DNA from 2 places in the Micromonospora sp. DT227 genome. Region 2 is predicted to be linked to the other one. Evidence: riboswitches for the same ligand, from Rfam matches in the RefSeq annotation. Region 2 holds a riboswitch; the other holds the start of a gene.

Region 1 (7,873 bases), on a different contig from region 2:
GTGGATCGCACGCCCGCTCGACCCCCTGAGGAGAGTGCGTGTCCAGAACACCTGTGCGCCGGACCATGGCCAGGATGTGCAGCGTGACTATCGCGCTGGCACTCGCCTGCGGCATGACGGCGGCACCAGCCACCGCGAGCCCCGCGTCCCCATCGTCCGCGCGACAGTCCGCCAAAGCCGACGCGGCCCCTCCGGCGGCCTCCCACGCAGCCATACGGAGCAACGGCCTCAACGACCATGTGAGCAGGCAGCCGCTTCCGGTGAACAAGCGGGCACCGCAGCCGGCGGCGAAGGACGCCACCCGCGTCGACTACGACCGGCCGGCGACCCCTCAGCGCCGGGCGCGACCGTCGGACAGCTCCCGCCTGGCCGCCGCCACGTGCAACTCCACCGACTTCACCAGCCGCACCGGATCCGCGCTGGTGACCCAGATCAAGGCTTCCACCGTCGACTGCGTCAACAGCCTGTTCAGCCTCACCGGAACTGACGCCTACAACGCCTTCCGCGAGGCGCAGATGGCCAGTGTCGCCTACGCGGTTCGCGACGGCGCCGCCAGCTACCCCGGGAACTCCTCCACGGGCATGACGCAACTCGTCCTCTACCTGCGCGCCGGCTACTACGTGCAGTGGTACGACAGCAGCGTCGGCGCCTACGGGTCGCAGCTGCAGACCGCGATCCGGTCGGGTCTCGACGCCTTCTTCGCCTCGTCGCACGCCTGGGACGTCACTGACGCCAACGGTGAGGTGCTGGCGGAGGCCGTGACTCTCATCGACAGCGCCCAGGAGAACGCGCGCTACCTCTACGTCATCAACCGACTGCTGACCGGCTTCAACTCGTCGTACCTCGCGTCGTGGTACATGCGCAACGCGGTGAACAACGTCTACACCGTGCTCTTCCGCGGCCACCAGGTGCCCGCATTCGTCTCGGCGGTGCAGGCCGACCCGACCGTGCTGAACAACCTGTACAACTTCGCCAATGGGCACCTGGACCTACTGGGCACCGACAACGGCTTCCTGACCTCGAACGCGGGTCGGGAACTCGCCCGGTTCCTGCAGGAGGCCGCGCTGCAGTCCACCGTGCGCCCGAAGGCATCGGCCCTGCTCTCGCGCAGCAGCATCACCGGCCCCACCGCGCCACTCTGGGTGGGCGTCGCGGAGATGACCCAGTACTACGACGTCGCCAACTGCTCCTACTACGGCACGTGCAACCTGTCGCAGCGGTTGACCAACTCTGTGCTGACGATCAACTACACCTGCAGCGCCTCGATCCGCATCCTGGCGCAGGACATGACCGCCGCCGAGCTGAGCCAGTCCTGCGACAGCCTCAAGGGCCAGGACGCCTACTTCCACAGCGTCGTGACGGACAGCGGCCCGGTGACGGGTGACGTCAACTCCGACATCGAGGTCGTCGTCTTCGACTCCACCACCGACTATCAGACCTACGCCGGCGCCATCTACGGCATCGACACCAACAACGGTGGCATGTACCTGGAGGGGAACCCCTCGGATGCCAACAACCAGGCCCGCTTCATCGCCTACGAGGCGGAGTGGGTCCGGCCGACCTTCCAGATCTGGAACCTCAACCACGAGTACACCCACTACCTCGATGGTCGGTTCGACATGTACGGCGACTTCAACGCGAACGTCACCACCCCCACCGTCTGGTGGATCGAAGGCTTCGCCGAATACATCTCGTACTCGTACCGCAACGTCACGTACACCGACGCGCAGACCCAGGCCGGCTACCACACCTACCCGCTGCGCACACTGTTCGACACCACGTACAGCAACGACCAGACCCGTATCTACAACTGGGGCTACCTGGCGGCCCGGTACATGCTCCAGTCGCATCGCTCGGACATGACGACCGTCCTCGGCTACTACCGATCAGGCGCCTACAGCGCCGCGCGCACCTACCTGACCAACACCATCGGTACGCGTTACGACGCGGACTTCTACGCCTGGCTGACCCGCTGCGCGACCGGTGACTGCGGAGGCAGCACCCCGCCCCCCACCAACCAGCCGCCGTCCGCCGCGTTCACCGTGACGAAGAGCGGGCTCACCGCGACCTTCACTGACCAGTCCACCGACAGCGACGGCAGCATCGCCTCCCGGAAGTGGAACTTCGGTGACGGCACCACCTCGACGGCGACGAACCCGAGCAAGACCTACGCCGCGGCCGGCAGCTACACCGTCTCGTTGACGGTCACCGACAACCAGGGGGCGACCGGAACGACCACGCAGACTGTCTCGGTCACTTCCGGCGGCGGAAGCACCCTGCCGGAGTGCACCGCGGCGGACACCCGCGTACTGGACCGCAACTGTCAGCGCAGCGTTCGCGCCGCGACGGCCGGCAACTACGATTACCTGTACATCTACTTGCCGTCGGGCGTGTCGAGCCTGACGATCAACGCGGCCGGTGGCAGCGGCAACTGCGACCTCTACTACAGCTCCTCCAGCTGGGCGACGACCAGCAACTACACCCGATCCTCGACCGGCGCCGGCAACGCCGGGTCCCTGACCATCACCAACCCGCCCGCCGGATACAACTTCATCAGCCTGTACGGCAAGACGTCCTGCTCGGGAGTGACCGTCAGCACCCGCTACTGACGGGTGCCGTATCGACCACGAGCGACGCGCCGCCCGGCTCCTGACGGGCGGCGCGTCCGTGCTCCGCCAGCTCCGAGCTCGCCGCGAGGGGTCGATCGGCGCGGCGGGCGGCATAATCCGTGCTCATGGGCATCGACGTGCGGCACCTGCGGGCGATCAGTGTTGTGGCCGAGGTAGGGAGCGTGACCGGGGCTGCCGCCCGGCTGGGCCTGTCCCAGCCGGCACTGACCGCCCAGCTGCACCGGATCGAAGAGATGGTGGGTGGCCCGCTCTTCGTCCGCAGCCGCACCGGCATGCAACCCACCGAACTCGGCAAGCAGGTGCTCAGCCGGGCACGCGTGGTGCTCGCCGAGGTGGACGCGCTCGTTGACGACTTCGGGGACAAGCGTCGCGCCTCGGACCTGTTCCGACTCGGCACCGTCCACCTCGCCTGCGCGAGCAGTCTGGTCCGACGGGTCACGGAGACGTTCCCCGACGCAGAGATCGGACTGCAGATCGAACCGTCGTCACGACTGCTGGTGGAGGCGGTCACACACGGTCAGTTGGACGCTGCCCTGGTCGGCATCCTGGAAGGCTTCGACCTGCCGATTGGCCCGACCGTTGCCAGTCGCACGCTGGTACCGCGGCACCCCATCTTCGTCGCGCTGGCAGCGACGCACCGCCACGCGCAGCGCGACACGGTCCGGTTGGCCGACCTCAGCGACGAGTCGTGGGTCTGCCCGCCCGGTCCCGACGATGGCTCGCTGGCCTCCCTGCGCCGCGCGTGCCGGGCCGCCGGCTTCGAACCGAGGATCCGCTACGAGGCACCCAGTGGCGCAGCCCACCCTCTCGTGGCAGCCGGCGACGGTGTCCGGCTGGTCGACCCGACCTGGGCGCCGGGGCCCGGGACGCGGGTGCTACCGCTGGACGGCGAGCCGCAGGTGGCCAGGCTGGCCGTTATCTGGCGGCGTGACGCGTTCACCAACGAGCAGAGCAGGCACCTGTTCCGGGCGTTCGCCCGCGCCTTTTTGGACCATGTCGACGACAATCCCGGATACGCCCGCTGGTGGCGGGAAAATCCGCACGTCCATCCCCTGGCCGAAGATTGACCGTTCTTTTCCAGCGGCTGTTGACGCGGTCTCCGCCGATCGCCTACTGTCTGTCCGGAATACCGATAACTGAATAGACACCGTTCGAACCTGCGCGGGAGAGACCCGACCATGTGTCGGGCGCCGAAGGAGCAAACTCCCAAGAAACTCTCAGGCCCCATTACCGCGCGGGCTAGGTGGACTCTGGAAAGCAGACGACCTTCGTCTCACCCACGGTGCAAACCGCTGATCAGCGGTGAAGCTCTCAGGTCAATGACAGAGCGGGAGGCAACCGACCGTACGACGCCACGAGCGTCGCGACGAGGAGCGCCTCCATGCATCAGGGTCCGACGACTCTGCTTCACTCACCCCTGCACGCCGTGCACCTGGAGTTCGGGGCCCGGTTCACCGGCTTCGCCGGCTGGTCCATGCCGCTGCGCTACACCAGACAGACCGCCGAGCACCGGGCCGTACGCGAACGCGCCGGCATCTTCGACCTCAGCCACATGGGACAGCTCGAGGTGGTCGGGCCAGAGGCCCCGACGGCGCTGGATTACGCGCTGGTCGGGCACCTGTCCACGGTGCCGCTTGGCGGCGCCCGCTACACCATGCTCTGCGACGACATCGGCGGCGTATTGGACGACCTCGTCGCCTACCGGCTCGCCGCCGACCGGTACCTGCTGATCACCAACGCCGCCAACACCGCAGCCGCGCTGCTCGCGCTCAAGTCCCGCTGCGACAGGTACGAGGCCACCGTCACCGACCACAGCGCCGAACGCGCGATCATCGCCGTGCAGGGCCCCCGTGCCGCCGACAGCCTCGAAGCCCTGATCGGAGCGGAGCCGACCCGGCTCGCCTACCACAGCGCCACCCCCGTCGAGGTCGTCGGCCGCCCGGCGATCATCGCCCGTACCGGATACACCGGCGAGGACGGATTCGAGCTGTTCGCCGGCGCGAGCGACGCGGTCGAACTCTGGCGGGCACTGCTCGCCGTCGGTGCCGGACATGGCATGGTGCCGGCCGGACTCGCCTGTCGCGACACCCTCCGCCTGGAGGCCGGGATGCCGCTGTACGGCTGCGCATTCCACCCCGGCGTCACCCCGTTCGACATCGGCCTGGGCCGGCTGGTGTCCTTCGACAAGACGGGCGACTCAACGAGGAGGTGCTCGCCGACCCGGGTTTGATCGGCGCCGACCCCTATGGCAAGGGCTGGCTGCTGCGGGTGCAGATAAGCGAACTGCCGTCCTTGATGTCGGCCGACGAGTATCGCGTCTTCGCCGACGACGCGCGATAGAGGAACCCCCATGCTGGACTCGGCGGTCTTCCCCGGGCAGCAGGGCGGTCCGCTCGAGCACACGGTCGCCGCCAAGGCGGTGGCATTCCGGATCGCCGCGGGGCGGGAGTTCCGCGAACGGCAACAGAGCGCCCTGATCGGGGCGAGGGTGCTCGCCGACCGGCTCAACGCCGCCGACGTGCACGGCGCCGCGCCCGCCGATGGTCACCTCAGGGCTGCGGATCGGAACCTCTGGGCTTTCGACAGTGCGCCACCCGCGACGCGTCATCGCCGGTCGGACCCACACCCGTATTCAGGAAAGGACGCACCGTGCCGAACAAGCTGCTGCTCAGAGCGACAGGAAGTGACCGCCTACGCCGGATCGTGGAGCATTCCCCGCTCACGCGACCAGTGGTGCGGCGGTTCGTCGCCGGTGAGGAGGAAGACGAGGCCGTCAGCGTGGCCTCGCGGATCGTCGGGGCGGGAATGCAGGTGACGATCGATCATCTGGGGGAAGGCACGACGACGCCGGAGCAGGCGCTCGGCATCCGCGACAACTACCGCCTGCTGCTTGCGTCGCTGGGCCGGGCGAACCTGGCCGCGTCCGCGGAGGTCTCGGTCAAGCTGTCCGCACTCGGCGGCTCGTTGGCCGACGACGGCCAGCATCAGGCGTACCGGCTCACCCGCGACATCTGCGCCGCGGCCGCGGCGGTGGGCTCGAGCGTGACGATCGACATGGAGGACCACACCACCGTCGACATGACGCTCGCCGTCCTCCGCGAACTGCGCACCGAATTTCCGTGGGTGGGGGTGGCCCTGCAGGCGTGCCTGCGTCGCACGGTTGTCGACTGCGTCAAGCTCGCCCACTCCGGCAGCCGGGTCCGCCTGGTGAAGGGCGCCTACGCCGAGCCGGACTCGATGGCGTTCGGCACCAGACGCCAGGTGGACGCGGCGTTCGACCGGTGCCTGCGCATCCTCATGGAAGGAGCCGGGTACCCCATGATCGCCACCCACGACCCGCGCCTGATCGACAGCGCGCTGCACCTCGCTCGCAACGCCGGCCGGGATGCCGCGGACTTCGAGTACCAGATGTTGTACGGCGTTCGGGCCAACGAACAGGCCCGGCTGGCGGGGGAGGGGCACCGTATGCGGGTCTACCTGCCCTACGGGCGCGACTGGTACGGCTACTTCACCCGCCGGTTGGCCGAGAAGCCCGCGAACATGCTCCTGCTGGCCCGCTCCTTCAAGCCCGGTGCCGCGAACTGACGCAGCCGCCGCCGACCACCGTCCTCACATTAGGGAGCAGGCTGCCGTGATCAGTGTTTTCGACCTTTTCAGTGTCGGTATCGGGCCGTCGAGTTCGCACACCGTCGGGCCGATGCGGGCGGCCCGGACGTTCGTGTCGGGGCTCAAGGCCGACGGTCTGCTCGCCGATACCGCCCGGGTGCAGGGGGAGCTCTTCGGTTCGTTGGGCGCGACCGGGCACGGTCACGGCAGTGACCGGGCGGTGCTGCTCGGGCTGGAGGGCGAGGCCCCGGAGACGGTCGACACGGACCGGGTGGGTTCCCGGGTGGCGGAGATCCGTGCCGGGCGGCGGCTGCGTCTGCTGGGTGTGCAGGAGATCGACTTCGACCCGGACCGGGATCTGGTGCTGCACCGCCGGCGGTCGTTGCCGTACCACCCGAACGGGATGACCTTCGCGGCGTACGACGCGGCGGACGGGCAGCTGCGGGCCCGGACGTACTACTCCGTCGGTGGTGGGTTCGTGGTGGACGAGGCGGCGGCCGGGGCGGACCGGATCGTGCCGGACACCACCCGGGTGCCGTACCCGTTCCTGACCGGCGCGGAACTGCTGGCGGTGACCACCGGCACCGGGCTGTCGATCAGCGAGGTGATGCTCGCCAACGAGCTGTCGTGGCGTACCGAGGGGGAGGTGCGGGCGGGGCTGTTGGAGATCTGGCGGGTGATGCGGGAGTGCGTGGAGAGCGGCTGCCGGCGGGACGGCACCCTGCCGGGCGGGTTGAAGGTGCGTCGTCGGGCGGCGGAGCTGCGGCGTGGCCTGGAGGCGGACGTCTACTCGATGGATCCGTTGCGGGTGATGGACTGGGTGACGCTCTTCGCGTTGGCGGTGAACGAGGAGAACGCGGCGGGTGGTCGGGTGGTGACCGCGCCGACGAACGGGGCGGCCGGGATCATTCCGGCGGTGCTGCACTACTACACCCGGTTCGTGCCGGGCGCGTCCGACGACGGGGTGGTGCGGTTCCTGCTGGCGGCCGGTGCGATCGGCGTGTTGTTCAAGGAGAACGCCTCGATCTCCGGTGCGGAGGTGGGTTGCCAGGGTGAGGTCGGGTCGGCGTGCTCGATGGCGGCGGCCGGGCTGGCCGAGGCGCTGGGCGGCACGCCGGAGCAGGTGGAGAACGCCGCCGAGATCGGCATGGAGCACAACCTGGGGTTGACCTGCGACCCGGTGGGCGGGTTGGTGCAGATCCCGTGCATCGAGCGCAACGCGGTGGCCAGCATCAAGGCGATCACCGCGGCCCGGCTGGCGCTGCGCGGTGACGGCGTGCACCACGTCTCGTTGGACAAGGTCATCAAGACCATGCGGGAGACCGGCGCCGACATGAAGGTCAAGTACAAGGAGACCGCCCGCGGCGGGCTCGCCGTCAACGTCATCGAGTGCTGATGCCCTTGGCGGGGTCGGAGACCAGAATGTTGCCCTCGCCGGCCCTGGTGGGGGCAGCGAGGGCTCCGCCGCGGTCCACCCCGGTCACCGTCAGGCCGGCGCGGACGGCATGGTGTGCGCGGCGACGCCCGTCACCCCGGCGTCGACCACCACGACGTCCGCGCCGGCAGCGGTCACGACGTCACCCGGTGCATCCACGCCTCGACGTCGTCAGCCTGCCGGGGCAGCCCGCTGGAGAGCA
Region 2 (7,873 bases):
GTAGTCGATCAGCCGCTTCGCGACGTCGTCGACGCTCACCCCGGTCGCCTTCGTCAACGGCCGCAGGTCCAGGATGCACTCGTGCGCCACCAGGCCCTTGTTGCCGGCGTACAACACCGGGAAGTGCTCCCGCAGCCGCACCGCCACGTAGTTCGCCGCGAGCACCGCCACCGCGGTGGCCCGCGCCAACCCGTCGGCGCCCATCATCCGCAGGTACGCCCACGGGATCGGCAGGATCCCCGCCGACCCGTACCGGGCCGCGGAGATCGCCGGCCGGCCGTCGACGGACGCGCCGACCGGATCACCGGGCAGAAACGGCGCCAGGTGCGCCCGCACCGCCACCGGACCCACCCCCGGCCCGCCGCCACCGTGCGGAATGCAGAACGTCTTGTGCAGGTTCAGGTGCGACACGTCCGCGCCGAAGCGCCCCGGCTTGGCGAACCCGACAAGCGCGTTGAGGTTCGCCCCGTCGACGTACACCTGACCGCCGGCGTCGTGGACCTTCGCGCACAACTGCGCGATGCCCGTCTCGTACACGCCGTGCGTCGACGGGTACGTCACCATGATCGCCGCCAGGGCGTCCCGATGCTTGTCGATCTTCGCGTCGAGGTCGACGAGGTCGACGTTGCCGTCGGCGTCGCAGCCCACCACGACCACCCGCATGCCGGCCATCACCGCCGACGCGGCGTTCGTGCCGTGCGCCGACGACGGGATCAGACACACGTCCCGGTGCCCCTCACCCCGGTCCCGGTGGTAGGCGCGGATCGCCAGCAGGCCGGCCAGCTCCCCCTGCGACCCGGCGTTGGGCTGCACGCTGACCGCGTCGTAGCCGGTCACCTCCGCCAGCCAACCCTCCAACTGGGCGATCAACTCCCGGTAGCCGACGGTCTGCGCGTCGGGCGCGAACGGGTGCAGGTGCGCGAACTCCGGCCAGGTGACCGGCTCCATCTCGGTGGTGGCGTTGAGCTTCATCGTGCACGACCCCAACGGGATCATGCCCCGGTCCAGGGCGTAGTCGAAATCAGCCAGCCGCCGCAGGTACCGCAGCATCGCCGTCTCCGAGTGGTGACTGCGGAACACCGGATGGGTGAGCACGTCACCGGAGCGGGCCAACCCGTCGGGCAACGCCACCTCCACGTCACCGTCGACACCGTCCACGCCGAACGCCGCCCACACCGCCCGCAGATGCGCGTCGGTGGTCGTCTCGTCGCAGGACACCCCGACCCGGTCGGCGTCCACCAGCCGCAGGTTCACGTTGCGCGCCGCCGCCTCGGCCACCACCTGCGCGGCCCGACCCGGCACCGTCGCGGTGACGGTGTCGAAGAACGCCACGTCCGCGACACCGACGCCGCCGGCACGCAGCCCGGCCGCCAACCGCGCCGCCGCCGCACGGGTACGCCGGGCGATCGCCCGCAACCCGTCCGGGCCGTGATAGACCGCGTACATGCCGGCCATCACCGCCAGCAGCACCTGCGCGGTGCAGATGTTGCTGGTCGCCTTCTCCCGCCGGATGTGCTGCTCACGGGTCTGCAACGCCAACCGGTAGGCGGCATTGCCGTCCGCGTCGCGCGACACCCCGACGAGACGGCCCGGCAACATCCGCTCCAGACCGGCACGCACCGCCAGGTAGCCGGCGTGCGGCCCACCGAACCCCATCGGCACCCCGAACCGCTGGGTGGTGCCGGCGGCGATGTCCACGCCGATCTCCCCCGGCGGGCGCAGCACCATCAACGCCAACAGGTCCGCCGCGACGGTCACCAACGCGCCCACCGCGTGCGCCGCCTCGACCAACGGAGCATGGTCCCGGACCGCCCCGGACGCGCCCGGATACTGCAGGTGCAGGCCGAAGAACTCCGCCGGCAACTCCTCGACGTCGACGTCGACGACCCGCACCTCGATACCGAGCGGCTCGGCGCGACTGGCGATCACCGCGACGGTCTGCGGCAACGCGTCGGCGTCCACCACGTACACCGGGCTCTTGCTCTTCGACGCGCGGCGCGCGAGCGTCATCGCCTCCGCCGCGGCGGTGCCCTCGTCGAGCATCGACGCGTTCGCGGTGGCCAGCCCGGTCAGATCGGTGACCATGGTCTGGAAGTTCAGCAACGCCTCCAGCCGACCCTGGCTGATCTCCGGCTGATACGGCGTGTACGCGGTGTACCAGGCCGGATTCTCCAGCACGTTACGGCGGATCACCGCCGGGGTGTGCGTGCCGTGGTAACCCAGGCCGATCATCGACACGGCCACCGTGTTACGGGCCGCGAGCGCCCGCAACTCGGCCAGCGCCTCCCGCTCCGAGGCCGGCGCCGGCAGGTCCAACGTGCCGTGCCAGCGGATCACCTCGGGGATCGCGGCGTCCATCAGCTCGTCCACGGAGCCGTAGCCGACGGCCTCCAACATGCGGCGCTCGTCGTCCGGGCCGGGGCCGATGTGCCGGTCGGCGAACTGCTCAGCGGTCATGCGCGGCGCTCCTTGTGGGGGCGAGGTCGACGGGTCGGCCTCCCCCTGAGTCACGCTGACGCGCTCCACAGCGCCTGCCCACGTGGTCCTTTTGCCTGAGAGGTTCCGGGGAGAATCTGCCCCTTCGGCGCCGTCGGGTCGACGGTCTCTCCCACGTGGGTGGTACCGGCACCCCCCACGCTACCAGCGGCCGTGTTTCCGGCTCATGTCCCAGGGTGTGATCACACCGGCGCCGGCTCGGCGAACCCGGCGGCCAACGCGGTCAACGTGGCACCCAACGGCGCGTCCAACCGCACCGCCGCGTACCCGTCGCCGCGGGTGACACCCTGGTTGACGATCGCCACCGGAATGCCCCGCTTCGCCGCCCGCAACACGAACCGCCGCCCCGACATCACCGTCAACGACGACCCCAGCACCAGCACCGCCCGGGCCCCCTCCACCAGCGCGAAACAGTCCGCCACCCGCGGTGCCGGCACCGTCTCGCCGAAGAACACCACATCCGGTTTCAGCATGCCCCCGCCGCACACCCCGCAGTCGACGACCCGGAACCCGGCCACCGCCTCGTCCGGCAGTTCCACGTCACCGTCGGGGTTCACGTGCGCCACCCGCGCGTCGAACCCCGGGTTCGCCTCGGTCAACCGCCGGTGCAGCTCGTCACGGCCGGTCAGGTTGCCGCAGTCCAGGCACGTCACCTCGTCGAGCCGGCCGTGCAACTCGATCACACCGGTCGCGCCGGCGGCGGTGTGCAACCCGTCGACGTTCTGCGTGATGATGCCGTCGAGCAGCCCCGCCTGCTGCAACCGGGCCACCGCCCGGTGCCCGTCGTTGGGCGCCGCCCGCGCGATGGTCCGCCACCCGAGGTGGCTACGCGCCCAGTAGCGTCGCCGCGCCTGCGGATCACGGGTGAACGCCTGGTAGGTCATCGGGGTGTGCCGCCGCGCCGCGCCGCTGGGCCCCCGATAGTCCGGAATGCCCGACTCGGTGGACAGGCCGGCGCCGCTGAGCACCACCACACCCCCGCCGGCCAGCAGCCGCGCCAACCCCTCGAACGCATCACTCACCCCACCATGCTGCCTCGCGCACCCCCACCCGCCCACCCCACGCCGCCCACCCCCGGCGTTGATCATGAAGTTGGCGGCGCGATCCGGTCGTTTCTTCGCCGCCAACTTCATGATCAACGATGCTGGTCGCCCGGCGCGGCGACCACCGGCGGGCTAGGTTGAGCACATGCGCGTCGTCATCGCCGGAGGCCACGGAAAGATCGCCAAGCTGCTCGAACGAGACCTCGCCGGACGCGGCGACACCCCCGTCGGGCTGATCCGCAACCCCGACCACGCCGCCGCGCTGCGCGCCGCCGGCGCCGAACCGGTCGTGTGCGACCTGGAACACACCGACGCCGACACACTCGCCCGGCACCTCGCCGACGCCGACGCCGTGGTGTTCGCCGCCGGCGCCGGCCCCGGCAGCGGCGCCGACCGCAAGGACACCGTCGACCGCGGCGCCGCCGTGCTGCTCGCCGACGCCGCCGTCCGCGCCGGCGTCCGCCGCTACCTGCTCGTCTCCTCCATGGGCGTCGACGACCCACCCGCCCCCGACACCGACGACGTGTGGGCCGCCTACCTGCGGGCCAAGAAAGCCGCCGAGGACGACGTCACCGGCCGCGACCTCGACGTCACCGTGCTACGGCCCGGCCGGCTCACCGACGACGAACCCGGCGGCCGGATCACCCTCGCCCGACACGTCCCACCCGGCGCGATCAGCCGCGCCGACGTCGCCCGCGTCCTCCTGGCGCTGCTGGAGACCCCCGGCACCGCCGGGCACACCGTCGAACTCGTCGCCGGCGACACCCCCGTCGCCGACGCCGTCGACGCGCTCACCCGCTGACCCACCACCGGCACACCACGGCCGGCCTCGCCGGTCCGGCCCACCCGCACGGCGGGCCGGACCGGCGCTCACCGCTGGTGACGCGGCAACGCCGGCTGCGGCGCCTCCCGCGTGAGACGCTCCATCGTCCGCGCCAACTGCTCACTGCCGTCGTCGAGATGCCGGGCCGCCGCCCGCATGTGCGACATCATCATCTCGCCGAAGATCCGCAACGCCTCCCGCGTCGCCACCGAATCGTCCACGTCACCACCGGCGGCCCGGCGGTACTCCACCACCGCCCGCTCGGCCTCCTGCTTCGCCTCCTCCGCCGCCGCCCGCAGGTAACTCTCATACTGCGCCCGGGCGTACTCGGCGACCCGACGGGCATAGTCGTGCGCCTGCGCGATGATCTGCTCCGCCTCCCGCTGCGCCGCCGACAGCAGATTCACCTCCTTCGCCGCCGGCCGCACCGGCGCGTCGGCGCTCGGAATCACCCCGTGCCGGTGCAACTCCAGATGGTCGTTGAGCCGCTCGTTCTCCGCCCGCAGATTCGCCACCTGGGCAGCCAGCAGATCCAACTCGTCGGCCACCTGCACCCGGAACCGGTCCACATCGGCCTGCTCATAGCCACGCCTGGTGAACGCCGCCGACCCGAACTCCCACCGCCGCACCCGGTCCGAGGTCAACCGCACCTGCACCGACCCGGACACCTGCTGCGCGTCGTAACCACTGATCGGGGTCGCACTCATCGGACCATCTCCGTTCGCGACTGCGGGGCTCGCAGGACCGGCTCACTCCTCGCGCTCACCGGACCATCTCCGTGGACTCGTCGGCGGCCGTGACGGCACGCCACACCGGCCCGTACCACTGCCTGCCGAAACCCTCGTGGTGCACCTGACCCGACCGGTAACCGGCCCCCGTCAACGCCGCCACCGACTGGCCCACCATCTCGTCGGACCCACACACGTACACGTGCCGCGACCGCCAGTCCCCGTCGGCCAACACCCGATCCACCACCCGCGCCGGCTCACCCGGCCGCACCGGATCCGACCCCGCCACGTACGACACCCGCAACCACGGACACGACGCGGCCACCTTGTCGATCGCCTCGCTGTCGTAGAACTCCAACCTCGACCGCGCCCCCACATACAGGTCCACCCGACGGCCCGACCCCTCCGCCGCGACCTGCTCCACCAACGCCTTCACCGGCGCCCAACCGGTCCCACCGGCCAACAGCAGCAGATCCGACGACCCGGCCAACCGCAACGTCAACCCGTCCCCCACCGGCGCCGCCAGATGGATCTGATCACCCACCGCGCACCCGTACACCAGCCGCGACGACACCGCGCCACCCGGCGCCGCCCGCACATGCAACTCCACCGTGCCGTCCGCACGCGGCGCGTTCGCCGGCGAGTAGTACCGCCACGACCGCACCGCCGGATGCGACACCCCGATCGACTGCCCCGGCACGAACGGCAACAGATACTGCGGCCGCACCGTCAACACCGCCACGTCGAACGTGCGCTGCTCATGGGTCAGCACCTCCGCCACCCACCACGGCGGCGAATGCGCCTCCGCCGCCTGCGCGGCCTCCGTCATCACCCGCGACACCAACCCGTACGCCGCCGCCCAGTCGGCCGCCAGCTCCTCGGACCACCCGTCACCGCAGAAATGCCGCAGCGTCTCCACCAGCGCCTCACCGACCGCCGGGTAATGCTCGGCACGCACCGCGAACTTACGGTGATCCGCGCCCAACTGCCGCAGGAAACCGACCAGCCGATCCACCTGGTCCACGTGCGACACGATGTGCCCCAACGCCGACACCAACCGGTCCCGCTGCCCCGCCATGTTCGTGCCGAACATCTGCCGGGTCTCCGGATGCGCCAGGAACAACGTCGAATAGAAGTAGAGCGGCACCTGGTCACCGTGCGCGGCGACCACCGACCAGCTCTGCCTGAGCCGATCCACGTCCACGCTCAGGCATTCCCCGCCGACACGATCTGATCCCGCACCTGCCCCAACACCACCTGCACGTCGGCGATCACCTCCGCCGGCACACCCAACTCCACCAACGTCGCGCTCAGGTGCTCACCGACCCTCGCGTAGTGCGCCCCCGGAATACCCAACGGCTGATGCGCCTCCGCCAACCCCCGACCCGCGTACTCGTCCGGCCCACCCAGCACCACCGTCAACATCAACGCCAGATGCCGCCGCTGCGCCACCATGTCCACGTCGGCGAAGTAGCCGACCAACTCCCGATCCGCCAACACCCGGTCGTAGAACAGCTCCACCGCCGCCTTCACCGCCGCCGCACCACCGATGCGGTCGTAGTGGGAGATCGGGGTGGCCTCATTCGTCACCGTCATGCTCGGTCCTTCCACCAAGGGGCCCGCGGCGACGCCGCGGCACGGACAACGCCAGTCGACGCGACAACACGCACCGTGACATCGACGCATCAACGACAGTGACGGACCATAGCGCGCCCGCCGCCACCGTTCACGCCTGCCCCAACCCCATCCCGACAACCCTCAACCACGGACAGTCAAAAAACGGCTCCAGGACCCCCATCCGGCCACCCACCGTCTCTTTCGGACACCGCACTGCTACCCATCGCGACCTGCGCACACCCCACCCACCACCGCACTTGTCCCACCCCACCCAGCAGACTCACCCACCGTCACCAAACGAAAGATCGCGCCGGGCCGAAAAGCCACGACGCGATCCCAAAACCGAAACGCCGAGAATCACCCGGCACGACGCCGCGCACGACGCGCCGCCAACTCGTCCCCCACCGAATCCGCCTCCGGCTCCGGCTCCACCGGAACCTCCCGACCCAACCCACCCGCCGGCTCCGCCGGCAGATGCGACAACGAACCCTGGATCTCCTTGAACGCCCCACCGATCGCGATGCCGAACACGCCCTGGCCACCCTGCAACAGGTCGACCACCTCCTCCGGCGACCGGCACTCGTACACCGTCGTCCCATCGGAGATCAACGTGATGCCCGCCAGATCATCCACCCCACGCGACCGCAACGCATCGATCGCCCGACGGATGTTCTGCAACGACACCCCCGCGTCCAACAACCGCTTCACGACCTTCAACACCACCAGGTCGCGGAACGAATACAACCGGGACGTCCCCGAACCCGACGCGTCCCGAACACTCGGCACCACCAGCGACGTCCGCGCCCAGTAGTCCAACTGCCGGTAACTGATCCCCACCGCCGAACACGCGGTCACACCCCGGTAACCCACCTCGCCGTCACCGAACGACTCGGGCCCCACACCCGCCTGCTGCCCCGAACTCGGACCAGGATCTCGCGGCTCGTGCATCCGGACCAACCTCCCCGCCCGTGCGGCGCCACGTCGACTTCCCCGTACGCGCACCCCTCGACACGGCAACCCTAACGCCGAACAGCCGACAACACCGGCAGGAGCACCCCGACACGCCGCGCCACCAACCCACGACAGCACACACGGCGGCCAGCCGCCACCACCGTGACAACCACCGCCGCGCACCCCGGCCAGCCGGCCGGCCACCAGTCAGCCCG

Evidence for each region. Region 2 has a riboswitch for glycine ahead of gcvP (aminomethyl-transferring glycine dehydrogenase). Riboswitches for the same ligand answer to the same signal wherever they lie in the genome.
Region 1: another riboswitch for glycine. It lies ahead of ACLQ2W_RS25645 (glycine cleavage system protein T); the one in region 2 lies ahead of gcvP (aminomethyl-transferring glycine dehydrogenase).

The regions. Positions count from the first base shown of each region.
Region 1 covers NZ_JBNCLA010000008.1:227,463-235,335, forward strand. Annotated here, with positions in the region: gene ACLQ2W_RS25635 (collagenase) at 261-2,609, shown strand; gene ACLQ2W_RS25640 (LysR family transcriptional regulator) at 2,735-3,697, shown strand; glycine riboswitch at 3,783-3,873, shown strand; glycine riboswitch at 3,874-3,966, shown strand; gene ACLQ2W_RS25645 (glycine cleavage system protein T) at 4,012-4,860, shown strand; gene ACLQ2W_RS25650 (hypothetical protein) at 4,839-4,970, shown strand; gene ACLQ2W_RS25655 (hypothetical protein) at 4,981-5,445, shown strand; gene ACLQ2W_RS25660 (proline dehydrogenase family protein) at 5,331-6,215, shown strand; gene ACLQ2W_RS25665 (L-serine ammonia-lyase) at 6,262-7,632, shown strand; gene ACLQ2W_RS25670 (aminopeptidase P family protein) at 7,806-7,873, opposite strand, start outside.
Region 2 covers NZ_JBNCLA010000006.1:289,220-297,092, forward strand. Annotated here, with positions in the region: gene gcvP (aminomethyl-transferring glycine dehydrogenase) at 1-2,457, opposite strand, end outside; glycine riboswitch at 2,531-2,621, opposite strand; gene ACLQ2W_RS22055 (NAD-dependent protein deacetylase) at 2,679-3,518, opposite strand; gene ACLQ2W_RS22060 (NAD(P)H-binding protein) at 3,685-4,341, shown strand; gene ACLQ2W_RS22065 (DivIVA domain-containing protein) at 4,410-5,069, opposite strand; gene ACLQ2W_RS22070 (globin domain-containing protein) at 5,125-6,294, opposite strand; gene ACLQ2W_RS22075 (group I truncated hemoglobin) at 6,297-6,686, opposite strand; gene ACLQ2W_RS22080 (MerR family transcriptional regulator) at 7,065-7,655, opposite strand; gene ACLQ2W_RS22085 (bifunctional nuclease family protein) at 7,866-7,873, opposite strand, start outside.